DNA from 2 places in the Minwuia sp. IMCC3060 genome. Region 1 is predicted to be linked to the other one. Evidence: riboswitches for the same ligand, from Rfam matches in the RefSeq annotation. Region 1 holds a riboswitch; the other holds the start of a gene.
The links. Region 1 has a riboswitch for cobalamin ahead of QGV54_RS03715 (energy-coupling factor ABC transporter permease). Riboswitches for the same ligand answer to the same signal wherever they lie in the genome.
Positions count from the first base shown of each region.

Region 2: another riboswitch for cobalamin. It lies ahead of QGV54_RS04265 (CbtB domain-containing protein); the one in region 1 lies ahead of QGV54_RS03715 (energy-coupling factor ABC transporter permease).

Region 1 covers NZ_CP123782.1:803,789-807,652, forward strand. Annotated here, with positions in the region: gene QGV54_RS03705 (sarcosine oxidase subunit alpha family protein) at 1-391, shown strand, start outside; gene QGV54_RS03710 (sarcosine oxidase subunit gamma family protein) at 388-1,023, shown strand; cobalamin riboswitch at 1,083-1,298, shown strand; gene QGV54_RS03715 (energy-coupling factor ABC transporter permease) at 1,347-2,030, shown strand; gene QGV54_RS03720 (hypothetical protein) at 2,097-2,399, opposite strand; gene pip (prolyl aminopeptidase) at 2,686-3,654, shown strand; gene QGV54_RS03730 (histidine phosphotransferase family protein) at 3,663-3,864, shown strand, end outside.
Region 2 covers NZ_CP123782.1:914,729-918,592, reverse strand. Annotated here, with positions in the region: gene cobN (cobaltochelatase subunit CobN) at 1-472, opposite strand, end outside; gene cobW (cobalamin biosynthesis protein CobW) at 476-1,543, opposite strand; gene QGV54_RS04270 (CbtA family protein) at 1,543-2,340, opposite strand; gene QGV54_RS04265 (CbtB domain-containing protein) at 2,361-2,558, opposite strand; cobalamin riboswitch at 2,598-2,818, opposite strand; gene cobT (nicotinate-nucleotide--dimethylbenzimidazole phosphoribosyltransferase) at 2,940-3,864, shown strand, end outside.

The DNA.
Region 1 (3,864 bases):
GACGCCCGGCGATCTGCGCATGGACTGGGCCGTCGCGAAGAAGAAGGGCGACTTCATCGGCAAGCGGTCCCTGTCGCGCAGCGACACCGTGCGCGATGACCGCAAGCAACTGGTCGGACTGCTGACCGTCGATGGCGACCATGTTCCGATGGAAGGGGCGCAGATCATCGGCACGCCGGAGGAGCCGGCACCGCCGGTTCCGATGCTGGGACACGTGACGTCGGCCTATTTCAGTCCCAACCTCGGCCGTTCCATCGCCATGGCGATGGTCAAGCGCGGCGGCCAGCGAATGGGGGAGACGGTCTGGATTGCCCGCCTGGGTGACAAGCCGGTACCCGCGAAGATCGTGCATTACGACTTTCTGGGTGACGCCGTGGGAGAGGCCGCATGAACGCCACCGTGACTGCCCCCGTTCGCCGTTCTCCGCTGGCGCACCGTTCGGCGATGTCCGCGCCTGATGACCTGCTGCACCTGAGCGAGCGGGCGTTCGACGCCAAGATCGTGCTGCGCGGATTGCCGGAGGTGCTGGCACCCGCGATCGAGAAGGTCACCGGACTGGCGATGCCGGAGGCGACCCGCAGTACCGCGAACGATGCGCACCGGCTGCTCTGGCAGTCGCCGGACGAGTTCCTGCTGCTGGGGCCGGTGGACGGTGAACCGGAACTGATGACGGCACTGACGGCTGAACTTGATGGCCGGCATGTGCAGATCGTGAATGTCACCGACTACCATACGACCCTTGTTCTCTCCGGCCCGAAGGCGCGGGAGACCCTGATGACCCTTTCGACGCTGGACCTGCATCCGCGCGGCTTCACTGTGGATCAGGTTGCGGGCACGACCTTCGGCCATGCGCTGGGCTGGCTGGTGCAGACCGGGGATGATGCGGCAGAGGGCGGACCGGTCTTCGAGGTGCTGGTACGCTGGTCCCACGCCGATTACCTGTTCTGCGAACTGACCCATGGCGCGCGCGCCTTCGGCATGCCGGAGGCAAGGCCGGTCAGTGGTGAACTGATGGAAATCTGATACCCGGCCCGGACGACCCTGCAATACCGTTTCGGGGATTGTCCGGTGCAGGCTGATCCTGCATCCTCCGAGGTGATGGTTCCGCCAAGCAGACGTGCGGCGGATTGAATGGGAACATGGTGAGGACGACCCCAGAGGGACCGAATCCATGGCTGCCCCCGCAACTGTGAGCGGCAAGCGACACCCGATGATCCACTGGCCCCGAAGGGGGCTGGGAAGGGGGGTGAAGCCAAGACCCGCGAGCCAGGAGACCTGCCATCACCGTCCGTGCGTTCAGCGCACGTCAATTGAAAGTCGCACGGTGGGTGCGCGAAGGAGGCTACATGCATATCGAACCAGGCGTCGTTGATGGCGCCAGGATAATCCTCAGCTATGGCACAGCCGCAGCTTCCGTTGGGCTGCTCGGCAAGATGGCTCTGGATACCATTCGCCACGATGGCGGAGTCACCGCGCTGGCAACGCGCAGTCTGGCGACCACGGCGCTGGTCTTCTGCTTCTTCGAGTTGCTGCCGCACTATCCGGTGGGCGTGTCGGAGGTTCACCTGATCCTTGGCTCCACGCTGTTCCTGATCTTTGGTGCGGGACCGGCGGCAATCGGTCTTTCGCTCGGACTGCTGTTGCAGGGCCTGTTGCTTGCGCCGTTCGATCTGCCGCAATACGGCATGAACGTCACCACACTGCTGGTGCCGCTCTGGGGTCTGAGCCTGCTGGCAAGGAAGATCATTCCGCCCCATACACCCTATGTCGAGGTCAGGTACTGGCAGGCGCTGGCACTCTCGACCGCCTATCAGGGCGGGATCGTCGCCTGGGTCGCCTTCTGGGCGTTCTATGGCAACGGCTTCGGTGCGGAGAGCCTGGCAGCCGTCGGTACCTTCGGTGCCGCCTACATGACGGTCATCCTGCTGGAACCGCTGGTGGACCTCGGGGTGCTTGCCGCTGCCAAGCTGACGGCTCCGCGGAAGAATGCCCACCTGGTTCAGAACCGGCTGCATCACGCCGCAGTCTGATGTGAAGTTCCCCCGGCGCAGACCAGCGTCGGGGGCTTCTGCCGACCGGGGCTTCCGGTGGCCGGATCAGGTCTTTTCGGAATTGTCCGTCAGTTTGCTGATCGGATCACTCATGAACATCAGCTCGCACCGTTCTCCCGCGACCTCGCGGGCCTCCGACGCCGTCAATTCTGTCTGCGCCTCGACAGCGCTGGCCAGAGACTGGATGCAGTGGGACCTGGCCTCCACCAGTGCAAGGGACTGGTCCTGCTCCGCGGCGGGGGCAACGGGTTCAACAGCGAAGGGCCCGAGCGCTGACATTGCCGCGCCACAAAAAGTGACACAGAATGTGACTGCGATCAGAAAACGTCGTATGCGCAGGGTCGACATGCCTAGGCAAGTTTCCTCAGTGGGGGCGTTGATGCCTCTTTGAACGCGTCAACGCAATTGCCAGGCCAGTAATCAGTCTGAAGCATGCCTGCCTGTTCGCGTTCCTGGAATGACAGGCATCACAAACCGTCAACGATTTCTCAACCATTGCGTTGCCGATGCTGCGGCCCCGGAGCGGGCCACCTGAAAAGTGTGGAAATGCCGGGGTGGCGATGGTACCCCCGGCGTGTTCCCGGGCCGGGACGCATCGGGAGCGCGCCATGAATGCAGTTATCCAGAGGATGATATGCCCGATACCCTGAGCCGCCGCACTCTCTACCCCCGGATCGATCCCTACGATCTCGGGTTCCTTGCGGTTTCCGACCGCCACACGATCCACTACGAGCAATGCGGAAATCCGCAGGGCAAGCCCGTGGTGGTCGTTCATGGCGGCCCGGGTGGCGGCAAGAAGCCCGATGACCGCCGCTTCTTCGACCCGGAAGCCTATCGCATCATCCTGTTTGACCAGCGTGGCTGCGGCATGAGCTGCCCGCACGCGGATCTGCAGGAGAATACGACCTGGGACCTGGTCGCGGACATGGAGCGGCTGCGGGAGCATCTGAACATCGACCGCTGGCAGATCTTCGGTGGTTCATGGGGCAGTGCGCTGGGGCTGGCCTATGCGGAAAGCCATCCCGACCGGGTCAGCGAACTTGTCCTGCGGGGCATCTTCACCCTGCGAAAGTCGGAATTGCGCTGGTTCTATCAGGATGGTGCCGGCGCGATCTATCCCGATGCCTGGGAAGACTATGTGGCGACCATCCCGGAAGATGAACGCGGGGACATGATCGCCGCCTATTACCGGCGTCTGACTTCCGATGACCGGGACGTGCAACTGGCCGCGGCGCGGGCGTGGAGCATGTGGGAAGGCGGGACACTCAGTCTCCATGCCGATCCGGGCCGGGTCAGTGACTTTGCGGACGCGGACTTCGCCCTCGCCTTTGCCCGTATCGAGTGCCACTACTTCGTCAACGAGGGCTTCTTCGACCATGACGGCTGGCTGATCGACAATGTGGACCGGATCCGGCACCTGCCCTGTACCATCGCGCAGGGCCGCTATGATGTCGTCACCCCGATGATGACCGCCTGGGCCCTGCACAAGGCCTGGCCGGAGGCGGACTTCCGGGTGGTTCCGGACGCGGGTCACGCGGGGTCGGAGCCTGGCATCGTCGATGAACTGATCCGCGCGACGGACGCCTATCGGATGAAGGCCTGATTGCCGACATGACTGATCTCAATTTCTCCTCGCTGCTTTGCTCACGTCTCTGCCATGACCTCGTCGGCCCGATTGGTGCGCTCTCCAACGGCATCGAACTGATCGAGCTGGAGGATGATCCGGCCATGGCGGTCGACGCGCTGGACCTGCTGAAGATGTCCGCTGGCAATGCCGCCATCCGACTGAAGTTCCTGCGCCTCGTGTTCGGGG
Region 2 (3,864 bases), 110 kb from region 1:
GGCAGGCGCGCAGGAAATTGCGGCTGTTGCCCGGCCCGCCCTCTGCCAGCCAGCCCCAGAGGGCGTCGCGCACCTCCGGCTCGATCGTGGAGACTGCGGCCAGATCGGCGTCCGGCTTCTCGTCCCCCGGAAGCGCCACGAGGGGGATGCCGTTCCGGCGACAGGTGCGGGCGATTTCCTCGATGGCGTAGGACCAGTAGCCGACGCCGCCGAGGAACCGGCCCACGACCAGCCTCGCCCCCGCGACGGTCTTCTCCGCATAGAGATCGACCGACATGGGATGTTTCAGGAATCCCAGCGCCGCCAGCCGCAGTCCGGGCGCTTCATCGCCCAGTTCGGCACGTGCCGTGGCCAGCGCCGCGATCTCGGTGTCCGCCGCAGTGAGAACCAGCACGTCCGCCGGTTCCTGCGCCAGATCGACGGCTTCCTCGCCGTCCTCGATCGCTCCCGGCTGGGCCTGAAGCAGATGCATGGCTCAGATGGCCGACTGCTGCAGTGCCCCGGTGATCCGCGCCTGATCCAGACCCTTCTCGCCGATCACGACCAGACGGGTGCAACGTGTTTCATCGGCGCGCCACGGGCGGTCGAAATAATGATCGATGCGCGGCCCCACGGCCTGGATCACCATGCGCATCGGCTTGCCCGAAACGGCAACGAAGCCCTTCAGGCGCAGCACGTTCTCTGCCGCCAGCATGGCCGAGACGCTGGCGGAGAAGGCCGCCGGGTCGGTGATCTGCGGCAGGTCCACATGGAAGCTGTCGAAATCATCGTGGTCATGATCAATCTCGCCCGCACGCTCGTGATGCGTCGGGCGGTTGGCGATGTCATCCTCCGCCCCGATCCCGAGACCGATGAGGGCCGAGGCAGGCAGCGCCCCCTGTATCGCCGAGACCACAGGCACACCGGCGCGGACGTCGGGACGAATGAATTCGCGCACGATGTCCAGCCCGCCATCGCCCAGCAGATCGGTCTTGTTGACGATGATCAGGTCGGCACAGCCAAGCTGATCCTCGAACAGTTCCGACATGGGGGTCTCGTGATCCAGGTTCTCGTCGGCCTGGCGCTGGGCGTCCAGCGCCGCCTCATCGTGGGCGAACCGTCCGGCGGCGACGGCGGCACCGTCAACCACGGTCACCACCCCGTCCACCGTCACGCGGGTACGGATGTCGGGCCAGTTGAAGGCTTTCACCAGCGGCTGCGGCAGGGCGAGGCCAGACGTCTCGATGACGATATGGTCGGGCGGATTGTCCCGGTCCAGCAGGGCCGTCATGGTCGGCACGAAGTCGTCGGCGACGGTGCAGCAGATACAGCCATTGGCCAGTTCCACCACATCATCCTCCGAGCAGGTTTCCTCCCCGCAGCCCTTCAGCACTTCGCCATCGACGCCAAGATCACCGAACTCGTTGATGATCAGGGCGATGCGCCGCCCCCCGGCGTTCTGCAGCAGGTGCCGGATCAGCGTGGTCTTGCCCGCGCCGAGGAAGCCCGTCACCACGGTCGCGGGAATCCGGGATGTCCCCAGCTTGTTTACCGTCTGTGTCATCAGTTGCCTTCCCCTTGTGCCGCATGATCCATGCGTTGCCAGATGTTGCCCGCAATCGCGCCCAGTACACACCAGAAGGCCGCGGCCATGGCCAGTGAGGCGGTGGCGAACTGCGCCGCCAGTTCCGGCGGCACGCCACTGCCGCCGCCATGATGCGGATGCGGCGCGCCGATCGCGTGCGGAATGATCAGGGCGATGATGCCGACGCCCATCAGCACCTGCCGGTCCGACAGGAAGATGAGCCAGAGTCCCAGTCCGGTCAGCACGACCGTCAGCAACCACCAGATCTGACGGGCCTGCACCTCCGCCGCCAGCATGCCCGGCAGTTCCGGCGGCAGACCGAGGCCCGGAGCCAGCGCGGTGGTGACAAAGCCTGCCGCGCCCCAGAGCACCCCCCGGCGCGCCGTCATGCGCCGCCCGCTGAAAGCGATCAGCGCGACCAGCACGAAGGCATAGCCCAGGCCGATCAGGACGGTCATCAGGGAGGTATAGAAGATGCGTTCAATGCTGTCCTCTGGCATCCAGCCGTCACCATGGTCATGTCCGCCATGGCCGCCCTCCGCAGGCGCGGCGGCACCATGGCCATTAGCTCCGTGGCCATCGGTTCCGTGGTCATGGGATCCATGGTCGTGGCTGCCGTGATCGTGCCCGTCACCATGTGCTGCAGGCGCGCCGCCGCCCTCAAAGGCCTCGGCGGCGACCACCAAAGGGACTGTGACCGCCTGCTGCAGCACAGCGGCGACAAGTCCGGCGAGCACCCCTGCAATCAGGGCGCACGCGAATATGCGCTTGAACATTCCGTATCAGCGATGATCGGTCAGTGACACGGCATCGCGAAGCTGTGGCGGCCATCATGCGCCGCATTGTGCAGGGTGTCCGACTGGGCCATGCCCGCCGCGAACACCAGGAACGTGCCGAGCAGCAGCGCCGTCACCACGGCAGGCAGCGCAGCCATGCGCACACCGGTCGAGCCAGCTTCTGCGGAATGATCCATCGTCTGGTTGAATTCGTTCATCGTCTTGTTCTCCCTGTCGCCCCGCCGGCGACCATAGCGGGTTTCAAACTTGCGGGCGGCAGGTTTCCTGGCTCACGTCTTGGGCGGCTGTCCGGCCTTCCCGGCCAATCGGGGCCAGTGGCATGTTCGAACATCCTCGACGCATACAGTTGCGGGGGCAGCCACGGACTTGGTCCCTGATGGGTACGCCGAACCGTGTTCCCTTTTCTCATCCGCCCTTCCCTTGTAGGTCAGACGGAACCGTCACGCAGGATCGACCTTACAGTTGCCCCCTTGCAGGCGCAACAATGCGATCAGGGTTTCACCGGGCACACGCCGTATTGCGACTCCCCGGTGGCCATGGTCAAGATGCGCCCCGAATGATGATCCGGAGCGGCATTGATGAAACCCGATACCCTCGACCACCTGCGCGGGCTGATCGCCGACCTGCCACCGTCAGATGACGCGTCAGCGCGGGACGCCGCCGCACGACAGGACAATCTGGTGAAACCCGCGGGATCACTCGGCCGGCTGGAGGAAATCGCGGTCCACATGGCCCGCTGGCAGGGGACGGCGCGCCCCGCCATGGACCGCGCCCGCACCATCATCTTTGCCGGCAGCCATGGCATGACGAAGCATGGTGTGTCCGCGTTCCCCGACGAGGTGAATGCCCAGATGCTGGCCGGGTTCGGCGCGGGATTCGCAGCGATCTGCCAGTTGACCCAGGCTTTCGGGGCGGAACTCTCAGTGGTGGATTGCGGCATCGCGACACCGACAGCCGACTTCACCACGCAGCCCGCGATGGATGAGAGCGCCTTCCTGGCAGCGGTCGCCATGGGCATGGACGCGGTGCGCGGGACGGAGGATCTGCTGGTCTTCGGCGAGATGGGTATCGGCAACACGACCGCTGCCGCCGCCGTCGCGCTGGCCCTGTTCGGTGGGGAGGCACGAGACTGGGTCGGACCCGGTACCGGCGTCGACGATGCGGGCATCGCGCGCAAGGCCGACGTGATCGCGCGCGCCCGGGCCATCCATGGGGCTGACCTGGACGATCCCCTGCTGGCGCTGTCCCATGTCGGCGGGCGGGAGCTGGCGGCGATCTTCGGTGCCTGTCTGGCGGCGCGGCGGCACCGGATACCGGTCCTGCTGGACGGCTTCATCGTCACCTCCGCCGTTGCCCCGCTGCACCGTATCGCAGGCGCGGACGGGCTGGCCCATACGCTGGCGGCCCACCAGTCGGGCGAACCGGGTCATCAGCGGCTGCTGGCAAGGCTGGGCCTGGACCCCCTGCTCGCGCTGGGCATGCGGCTGGGTGAAGGATCCGGCG